One region of the Paenibacillus sp. DCT19 genome, then DNA from elsewhere that is predicted to be linked to it. Evidence: predicted binding sites of a transcription regulator. Region 1 holds the regulator's gene; each other region holds the start of a gene.

Region 1 (3,505 bases):
TTTAATCTTCTTCCTGAGCGCACTGATGCTTCTCCAGGGGAGACGAGCCAATTCTCTCTTCGATTGAAGCCGTCAATGAAGCCAGATAAGTGGAAGGCGCTACAAGAGGATGAAAATCAAATATACGTAACGTTAGGTGACTTAATTCGCAAGGGCGATAAGCTGTTACTTGAGATCAAGGAAGAACAAGATGACTATCAAGCCGATAGCTTGATTACGGATATTACAGGTCTTCTGAAAGATCTGGCCTTACTCAAAGAAAATCTACGCTTCTTCATGCGAATGGATGATGCCAACACCGTCTATTGGATGGAAGCAAGTGGGCAATTCCGAAGTAAATCGCTACAGCTCTATGCGGTTCCTGTAGATGTCAGCGCACAACTGAAGGAATTATTTTTTGACAAAAAGAAAAGCGTCGTTCTGACTTCAGCTACCCTTTCTGTAGATAAGTCATTCCAATTTATGATTGAGCAATTAGGACTGCAGGAAGCAGCAGACCATAACCGCCTGCTTACGTCCTTGCTGCCGTCCCCGTTCCGTTATCGGGATCAGGCATTGCTTGTCATTCCGCGTGATTTCCCAAGTGTAAAAGGCAGCGTAGGGATGCACACTTTGTTGATATGTTGGTGCATTCACTAGCTGAAACTGCCATTGCGACGCGTGGACGGATGATGGTACTCTTCACGTCGTATCGGATGTTGAGACAAGTGTATGATCCGCTGAAGGAGGCCTTGGCTGGCAACGATATCTCGCTGCTCGGTCAAGGGGTGGATAGTGGTAGTCGTTCGAAGCTCACACGCCGCTTCCAAGACGCGAAGGCAACTGTGCTTTTGGGTACGAGCAGTTTCTGGGAAGGTGTAGATATTCCAGGGGATGCACTCACCTGTCTAGCTATTGTTAGATTGCCGTTCCAGCCGCCGAATCATCCACTTCTGGAAGCGAAAAGCGAGCTGTTGCAACAACAAAAGAAAAATCCATTTATGAAATTATCTGTGCCACAGGCTGTTATTCGTTTCAAGCAGGGGTTCGGAAGACTTGTACGCACAGCGAAGGACAGAGGCATCGTCATTGTATACGATACACGAGTCATTGAAGCGTATTATGGTAAGTATTTCTTATATTCATTACCAGGTCCCAAAATGGAGCATATGCTCACCGAACAGATGGTTCCACGAATTCGTGAGTGGTTAGACCAACCTACTGAATAAGCTTCGGAAGCAGTGCTATACGCACAAGCATTGCACCATGAATGCAATTAGTTGTAAAATTTATTAGATTCAATCATTGAGGAACAAAGGTTACCGCTATCATCATGTATATCATTGAGGCATCCTGTCCAGGTAAACCGTCATGTATGGATACGAGGATGCCTCCTATTTAATCTATTTACAGGGTCACATTGGTAAAGGGGAGTAAACGAATGAAATCAGATAAAATATCAGAAGCGGTAGTGCGGCGTTTGCCAGTTTACTTGCGCTATTTGAGTGAATTGAGTCAACGCGAGGTTACTACGGTTTCTTCTCAAGAACTAGGACTGCGCTTGGATCTTAATCCAGCTCAGATTCGGAAGGATCTAGCCTACTTTGGTGATTTTGGTCGCAAAGGCATTGGTTACGACGTTTCCTACTTAATCGAGAAGATTCGCCATATTCTGAAGATTGATCAGCAAATCAACGTGGCATTGGTGGGTGCGGGTAACCTTGGGCACGCCTTGTCCAATTACAATGCTTACTTAAAAGACAACATGAAGATCGTTGCCGTGTTTGATGCATACGAACCCAAAATCGGTACTCAGATTAATAGCCTGAAAGTGCAACCGATGAATGAATTATCAGATTCTGTCCAAAAGGATAATATTCGAATCGGCATCATTACAGTTCCAGATACAGAAGCTCAAAATGTAGCTGATCAACTGGTTGAATCGGGTATCGAGGCTATACTTAATTTTGCACCAACGATTTTGAAAACGCCGCCGCATATTCGCATTCATCATGCTGATTTTACGACGGATCTGCTCAGCCTAGCTTATTACCTGGAGAATGGAAAGGACGACGAGGAAGATGACAACAAATAAATGGGTTATTCATAACGGCAAATTTGCCGTAAACAGTGGTTTGGACTGGAAAGTCGTTCAAGGCTATATGGTTGTGGAAAATGATAAGATTGTGCATATTGGTGAGACGTTGCCGGAAGGGGACGAGAACCTGCCTAAAGTGGATGGAAAAGGACTTCTTTTCCTACCGGGTCTGATCAATACGCATGGTCATGCAGCAATGTCTTTGCTTAGAGGGCACGGCGATGATCTAGCTCTGCAAGTATGGCTGCAAGAAAAAATGTGGCCTATGGAAGCGAAAATGACAGCTGAAGATGTGTACTGGGGATCATCCCTGTCCGTATTAGAAATGCTCAAAGGCGGAACGACGGCTTTCCTCGATATGTATGATCATATGGATCAAGTGGCTAAAGTGGTAGAACAATCCGGGATTCGTGCTTCCCTAGCTCGTGGTGTTATTGGCCTGTGTTCAGAAGAAGAGCAGATGCGTAAGTTGGAAGAGTCGGCTGCATTTGCCCGTGAATGGCATGGACAAGCGGATGGCCGCATCACCACGGTAATCTCCCCACACGCTCCGTACACTTGTCCGCCAGATTACATAGAGAAGCTTGTACAAGTTGCACACGACTTGAATCTGCCTCTGCATACACACATGTCAGAAACGATCCGAGAAGTGGAGCAAAATGTAACGGATTATGGACTTCGTCCTGTAGCTCATCTGGAGAAACTGGGATTCTTCTCCCGTCCTTCCCTCGTAGCTCATGCCGTACATTTGAATGACGAGGAAATTGAAATTTTGGCTCGAAATCATGTTGCAGTCTCCCATAATCCGGGTAGTAACTTGAAGCTTGCTTCGGGTGTCGCTCGTGTACCGGATCTTCTAAAAGCCGGTGTGATGGTATCCTTGGGAACGGATGGCCCTGCAAGCAACAACAACCTGGATATGTTTGAAGAGATGAGACTGGCAGCACTTATTCATAAAGGAGTATCGGGTGATCCAACCGCTGTACCCGCTGGAGAAGCTCTTTTGTTAGGGACAGCTTACGGCGCTAAGTCTATTTTCTTAGATGACACGGGTCTATTAGAAGTAGGGATGAAGGCCGATTTTATCGCCCTCAACATTGAACAGGCTCATTTCTATCCGCATACAGATCTAATCTCCCATGCCATTTATTCGGCTTCAGCAAAAGACGTGGAGCATGTGTGGGTGGATGGTAAACAGGTAGTTAAACATGGCGAATGTCTCACGATGGACGAAGAGCGCATCTTGCGTGAATCTCAATCGGCATTTGATGGTCTGCTTGCTCGTTAATCATGCAGCGTCTTAGAGGAAAGGAAGTTCGGCTTTTGAAGAGAAAAAAGAAGTGGATCTGGATATCGTTGCTGGTTCTGGTTCTGCTCCTGTTTGGACTTCAACGTTATTATGTCTATGTCACTCAGGATCAGCGCAAT
Region 2 (3,505 bases), 180 kb from region 1:
GATACACAACAAGCAATACCGTAATCATCGCCATAGATCGGACGCATCAGATCGTCATTCTCATATTGAATCGAGCTCGTTTCGATAGATACTTTACTGCAATATTCTTTGAATGCTTCCGGCAGTTTAGTGGACCAGAGTACAGTCAGGTTTGGCTCCGGTGCAGGTCCCAGGTTATGCAGCGTGTGCAGGAAGCGGAAGCTGTTTTTCGTTACACGTGTCTCACCATTTACGGACATCCCGCCGATGGACTCGGTTACCCATGTTGGGTCTCCACTGAACAGTTCGTTATAGTCCGGCGTACGCAGGAATTTCACGATCCGCAGTTTCATAACAAAATGGTCAACCAGCTCTTGAGCCTGCTCTTCGGTCAGAATGCCTTCTTGCAGATCACGTTCAATGTAGATATCCAGGAAGGATGATACACGTCCCAGTGACATTGCAGCACCGTTCTGCTCTTTGATCGCTGCCAGGTAACCGAAGTACAACCATTGGAACGCTTCTTTGGCTGTTGTTGCTGGCAAGGAAATATCGAAACCGTGCATTTCGCCCAATTGTTTCAGTTCTTGCAAGGCACGAATCTGCTCAGACAACTCTTCACGCAGACGGATAACATCTTCATCGATAATATCCACTTCCAAGGCGTTCAATTCGCCTTTTTTGTTACGAATTAGGAAGTCTACACCGTACAACGCTACCCGGCGGTAGTCCCCGATGATCCGGCCACGACCATAAGCATCTGGTAAACCTGTAATGATCCCTGCTTTACGCGCTGCACGCATCTCGGAAGTATAAGCGTCGAATACACCTTGGTTATGTGTTTTACGAATGTTTGTAAATATATCAATGACACCTTGAGGCATTTCGAAGCCATATGCTTCACATGCATCAATCATCATGCGAATTCCGCCGAATGGCTGAATGGAACGTTTGAATGGAGCATCGGTCTGAACGCCGACAATTTGCTCTTTGGATTGATCCAGATATCCTGGTTGGTGAGAAGTAATTGTTGCAGGCGTATTAACGTCTACGTCAAGGACACCACCGTTATCCCGTTCTTTTTTGGTTAGATCAGATACGATATCCCACAACTCTTTTGTATTCTGGGTTGCACCTTCAAGAAATGCTTCATCGCCATAATATGGAGACAAATTGTGTTCCAAAAAGTCATTCACATTAACGGTTTTAGTCCAAGTTCCTTTGGTAAAGTTTCTCCAGCCTGTTTGTTGTTTGACATCTTTTTCGATCACCGACATCGTAATCCCTCCACTAATTTGGATTTCTGGACACATAACATGCTGCGTCTTCGTATCATTGTGTGTCCAGAGCCGCGATTAATGTGAATTGTTTCACATAAACCGGAACACGTTCTCTCTACTTGGGAACCGGAACCGCGGAATGAATGTTTTTCTTACATTTTCAGTATACGTCTTGGCGATTTCATCATCTGTGATTTTTATCACAAAGTAAGTGAACTAACGCACTCCACCTGCGGTGTGTCATGTTGAACCGTGGGAAATGGTTCACACTGGCCACTCCGCGGACAGAACAACCTTCCGATCGCTGTTATTCCCGGATTTTTCAATTTACTTTCTCAAAGGTGAAAATCCGGGAATAGCTTATGCTTCCGATGTAGCTTTTTTTCAGAAAGCTTTCAGGCGAGCGCTTCGCTTCTTCAGGTTTTTTCTGTCCTCTCCGTTAACGTGTGAACGGGTGGTTCAAACTGCCACATCACGGATTCCGTGTTGCATTTTTAAAAGATGGGCGGCTCCTCCTCGATTTGGAGCCGAAACATGAAGTGATAAGTTCCTGAAAAAGCGAGGGCTTCGCTCCTCCGTTTTTCTGCCCACCTCCTTTCCCTGCGAACCTTTGGTTCTCCTTGCTACAACCCGGACTCCTTGTTGCATCTTTTCTGGAGCCGAAACATGAAGTGATAAGTTCCTGAAAAAGCAGGGGCTTCGCTCCTCTGTTTTTCTGCCCATCTCCTTTCCCTGTGAACCTTTGGTTCTCCTTGCTACAACGCGGACTCCTTGTTGCATCTTTTCTGGAGCCAAAACATGAAGTGATAAGTTCCTGAAAAAGCGGGAGCTTCGCTCCTCCGTTTTTCTGCCCACCTCCTTTCCCTCCCAACCTTCGGTTCTACCTGCTATAGCACGGATTACGTGTTCCTCAAAACATACGGCAATCGGGGCTCCCCATTTTGGGGAACCCTGAACCTATTGCCATCCTCAACAAGCTGTTGCATGTTTCGGAAGATTATTATTATTCGAATTTACCGTAGAATGCGTTGCGGTATACATCTGCTAATTCGGTTACCAGCGGCAGCTTCGGATTCGCAGTTGTACATTGGTCTTCGAAGGCACGATCAGCCAGGTAATCTACATGTGCTTCGAAATCTTTTGCATCAAATCCGATCTCTTGGAACGATTCCTCGATACCCAATGTTTTGTTCATTTTGCGGATAGCGTTGATTAAGCTGTTAACCCCTTCTTCGGTTGTGCGAGCAGGCAATCCGAGAATGCGGGCAATTTCGGCATATCGCTCATCTGCCACAAAGTGCGAGTATTTCGGGAACGATGCGAATTTGGTCGGTTTTTTCGCGTTGTATCGAATAACGTGTGGCATCAAAATCGCATTGGTACGTCCGTGGGCTGTATGGTACTGACCGCCCCATTTGTGCGCCAAGCTGTGGTTGATACCCAAGAATGCGTTGGCAAATGCCATACCTGCAATCGTTGAAGCATTATGCATTTTCTCACGTGCCAGTTTGTCGCCTTGTAATGCTGATTGCTCCAAATACTGGAACACCAGTTGAATGGCTTTGATTGCTAATCCATCCGTATAGTCATTCGCCATAACAGATACATAAGCTTCAATCGCATGTGTCAGTACGTCCATACCTGTGTCAGCTACAGCTGTTCTAGGCAGCGAGTATACAAACTCAGGGTCAACGATCGCCACGTCAGGAGTCAGCTCATAGTCAGCCAGTGGATATTTGGTGTTTCCTAGATTTTTATCCGTGATAACAGCAAATGATGTTACTTCCGATCCTGTGCCCGATGTTGTTGGGATCGCCACAAATTTTGCTTTTACGCCAAGTCTAGGATATTTGTAGATCCGTTTACGGATATCCATGAATTTTTGCTTCAGATCATTAAAGTCTGTGTCTGGATATTCATAGAACAACCACATCGCTTTGGCAGCATCCATTGGTGATCCGCCACCGAGAGCGATAATGCAGTCCGGTTGGAAGCGACGCATCATTTCGGTTCCGCGATCTACAGTCGTTGTGGATGGATCCGGCTCAACATCCGAGAACACTTCAATGGCTACCGGCATTTGGCGTTGACGCAGATAGTGCTCTACCTTTTCCACATAACCCAGCTTCACCATCATGGCATCCGTAATAATTGCAACACGGGTGATATCCGGCATTTTGGCGAGATACTGCGTCGCGCCTTTTTCGAAGTAGACCTTGTTCGGTACTTTGAACCATTGCATATTC
Region 3 (3,505 bases), 1.3 Mb from region 1:
AGCAGCATAACTGACCATGGACATCGCTGGAATCGGTGAGAACCCAATGATACGGTCAGGACCGTAATCTTTGATCGTATGAATCATGGAAGCAGAGATAATCTGTGTCACTTCGCCCCATGATGCACGAACTAGTCCGCCTTTACCGCGTACCGATTTGTACCTTTTTACTTTGACCGGATCATTCGCAATACTTGACCATGCCTGTACGGGATCACCATAAGTTTTTAGAGCGTCACGCCACATTTCCAGCAGGGCACCACGCACGTAAGGGTACCTCACACGCAAAGGGCTATATAAATACCATGAGAAGCTTGCTCCACGCGGGCATCCACGTGGTTCAAAATCAGGCATATCCGGCCCGGTAGAGGGATAATCCGTCGCCTGCGTTTCCCACGTCACGATGCCGTCTTTCACATAAATCTGCCAGCTGCATGAACCCGTGCAGTTAACACCATGTGTGGAACGCACCACTTTATCATGCTGCCAGCGGCGACGATACACGTCCTCCCAGTCCCGGTTTACCGGGGACATCTCACTCCAGCCTTCCGCGTTTTTTTCACGTTTGGCAAAATACTTCAGTTTGCCCATCCAGGGCATGCTTTTGCTGCTCATTGTTGTCCTCCCACAAATGTGACCTGTTGATGCGATACCGCACCTGAAATTAAGATCGAGATTAAACTGAATTCGAAGCTGCTCTTGCTATCCTCCGATCTGCGACATATGCCGCAGCGTAGGTGTTCCGTCAATCTGTTGCCCTTTTAAGGCTTTTACCATGTCATGAGTTTCGGGTTTGGAGCCGAGCGCCTTGTAAAACAGATCCTGCACCGCCTTGTCGTTGCCAACAAGTGGGCGAACATTGTACTCATCCGACCAGTACAGACACGGTTTAATGTTGCCGTCGGCTGTTAACCGGAGCCTGTTGCAGCTACCACAGAAATGACTGCTGACGGGATGAATCAGACCAAACGTTCCAGCGGCTCCAGCAATTCGGTAACTGTCTGCTGGACCATTGCCGTACACATCACCGCAGCTTTCGTAGTTCCATTTAGCTCCACAAGTCTTCAGCACATGTTCAAGCGGCAAATAACTCGACTTCCAGCTGCTCCCACTATCACCGATGGGCATGTACTCGATAAATCGAATATCAATTGGATCCTCCAGTGTCATGCGCAGAAAATCCTCCACCTCATCGTCATTTACACCTTTCATCAGAACAACATTTAGCTTGATGGGCTGAAATCCAGCCTTTTGACTGGCTTTGATGCCCTCCAGCACACGATGTACCTTACCGCCTCGTGTAATGCTTGCAAATCGCTCCGGCTTGAGTGAATCCAAGCTAATGTTGACCCGAGTTAACCCCGCTGACTTTAGTCGATCCGCATAAGCTGCCAAATAGATGCCATTGGTTGTCAATGCAATATCCTCAATCCCTGGAATAGCGGATAACATTGCAATCAATTGATCCAGCCCCTTGCGAACCAGAGGTTCTCCCCAGTCAAACGCAATTTCCGAATACCCAGTGGAGCAAGCGCCTTGACGATCGACGTGATTTCTTCATAAGACAGGATTCGTTCTGTCGGTTCAAACTGCATTCCTTCTTCTGGCATGCAATATAAACAGCGCAGATTGCAACGATCTGTAACCGAAATCCGCAAGTAGTCATGAACTCTTCCGAACGGATCCATTAATTTTGATTCCATACACGTACCTCCCTTCTCTAGGGTGCTGTCTATATTCGGCTGAAGGAGGAAACATGCTTCCTCTCATCAATTGTCATCTTGGTGCTAAATATAAGGATGTCTAGCTCGCCTAACTGTGCAAAATATCACAAGAAGTGAAACATAGCGCACACTTGCACATTTATAAAATCGTCGCAATCCCTTTCCAAACAGGATTCTCGTTTAAATAAGGCAAGATTATGACAATAGGAAATGTGAGCCTGCTCACACAGCCCCTTCTTATCGTTTTCTATAATCAAATTGCAGCACCACACTAACCCACTTGGAGGAATGAATCATGAACACATATGCAGCTACTATTAATGCCACTGAGTATCCACCTCATCTGAAACATAAAATCATTTTCGAAACATTTGATCAATTGCAGCCGGAAGAATCAATGCTCCTTATTAATGATCACGATCCGAAACCTTTGCGATTCCAGTTCCAATCTACACATCCTGAAGGCTTCGATTGGGAGTACATTGAACAAGGACCTACAACCTTCCAGGTCAAAATCAGCAAACGATAGATTGGAGATGAGCAGCCATGCCGCAAGTTGATATCATAAATGACACCACACTTCGCATCACGCTTCGGCTGGAAGATGCGATGACCATGATTCAGATGGCGCAACAGAATCAAGCGGAATATGCACACGAGATCATTACGATTTATGAAAAAATGCCGGTATTCGAATATACACACTTTTGTTTTTACGCCTATGACAGTGCGAGACTTTTTGAGCGATTGCTCGATATGGATCCTAAGGCATACCTGTCCTTCTCTCTGGATGCACCGGAGTCATTCTTTTATGCGCTGTATGGCGGAATGGCTGCTCTATATGAGTCATCACAACACTTGCTCGAACAGGCGAATGTAGCGGGTACAGGATCGGATGTGAACGCACATGTCTCGAGCTGATGTCAATATTATTGAATTGGATGTACGGCCTCATTTAAGTAAGAAGCTGGAGCCATTTCAACTCATTATGGATACGGTAAAAGGTCTGCATCCTGAAGATGTATTTGTACTTCATGCCCCATTTAAGCCAACGCCGCTACTTGGCATTCTCAAATTGAAAGGGTACTCCAACTCTTCTGAACGAATGAGCTCGGATCACTGGGTCACCACTTTCATTCACAAGAAAAACAAAAAAGGCGCAAATGTATTATCTGCGCAGCAGCTTGAAAATGTTGAGTCTACTCTTGATGTGTCGCCAGCATCAGATGAAGAAGCATGTCTAGGGCGACCTGAAGGAGTTACCGTTGCAATGAAAGGTGAAGAACAGCCAAAATCTGCAACCATAATGCTTGATAATCGCGGATTAGAACCGCCACAACCGATGATGCGCACGCTTGCTGCACTCGAGCGTTGCAACCCTGGAGATGTTGTTCTCATTCACAACGATCGCGTTCCCGTGTTCTTAATAGAAGAGTTAAACAATTTGGGTTGTCCATATACGGTTGAGGATCAAGCGGACGGTACGGCGAAAGTCAGAATTGAAAAAGGGTAAGGAGGCGAAAGCCATGTCCAGGTTGCCGTTTCTTTTTATCATCACGGGCATCTTCGGATTTGTTATGTATCACGCCTTCTCCCTGCTCTCGCTAACAGGCTGGCTTGGTGATGAATTAAGAGGCCCTGAAGGCTGGTTTCACGCTCACCTCTTTGTTCTGGGGTGGGCAACCATGCTTGCTATGGGTGCGATATATCAATTGATCCACGTAATTCTGCAATCTAATATCTACAGTCTGCTGCTGGGCTACTGTCATTACTTCTTCTTC

The links. The regulator Rex, encoded in region 1, represses fermentation and respiration genes when NADH is low (regulators of the CRP and FNR family bind a similar motif). The targets are predictions, from matches to a motif close to TTGTGAAATATTTCACAA.
Region 2: pflB (formate C-acetyltransferase) is a predicted target of Rex. The motif match lies at 1,338-1,355, and genes of this name have one in related genera.
Region 3: DMB88_RS12715 (DUF2249 domain-containing protein) is a predicted target of Rex. The motif match lies at 1,817-1,834, and genes of this name have one in related genera.

The regions. Positions count from the first base shown of each region.
Region 1 covers NZ_CP029639.1:4,075,286-4,078,790, reverse strand. Annotated here, with positions in the region: partial or broken gene dinG (ATP-dependent DNA helicase DinG) at 1-1,208, shown strand, start outside; gene DMB88_RS18385 (redox-sensing transcriptional repressor Rex) at 1,421-2,074, shown strand; gene DMB88_RS18380 (amidohydrolase) at 2,061-3,365, shown strand; gene DMB88_RS18375 (hypothetical protein) at 3,401-3,505, shown strand, end outside.
Region 2 covers NZ_CP029639.1:4,256,944-4,260,448, forward strand. Annotated here, with positions in the region: gene pflB (formate C-acetyltransferase) at 1-1,256, opposite strand, end outside; gene DMB88_RS19330 (hypothetical protein) at 1,719-2,114, opposite strand; gene adhE (bifunctional acetaldehyde-CoA/alcohol dehydrogenase) at 2,263-3,505, opposite strand, start outside.
Region 3 covers NZ_CP029639.1:2,792,021-2,795,525, reverse strand. Annotated here, with positions in the region: gene DMB88_RS12725 (nitrate reductase subunit alpha) at 1-615, opposite strand, end outside; gene DMB88_RS31075 (GTP 3',8-cyclase MoaA family protein) at 703-1,128, opposite strand; partial or broken gene DMB88_RS31070 (radical SAM protein) at 1,228-1,595, opposite strand; gene DMB88_RS12715 (DUF2249 domain-containing protein) at 2,020-2,253, shown strand; gene DMB88_RS12710 (hypothetical protein) at 2,271-2,645, shown strand; gene DMB88_RS12705 (DUF2249 domain-containing protein) at 2,632-3,237, shown strand; gene DMB88_RS12700 (hypothetical protein) at 3,251-3,505, shown strand, end outside.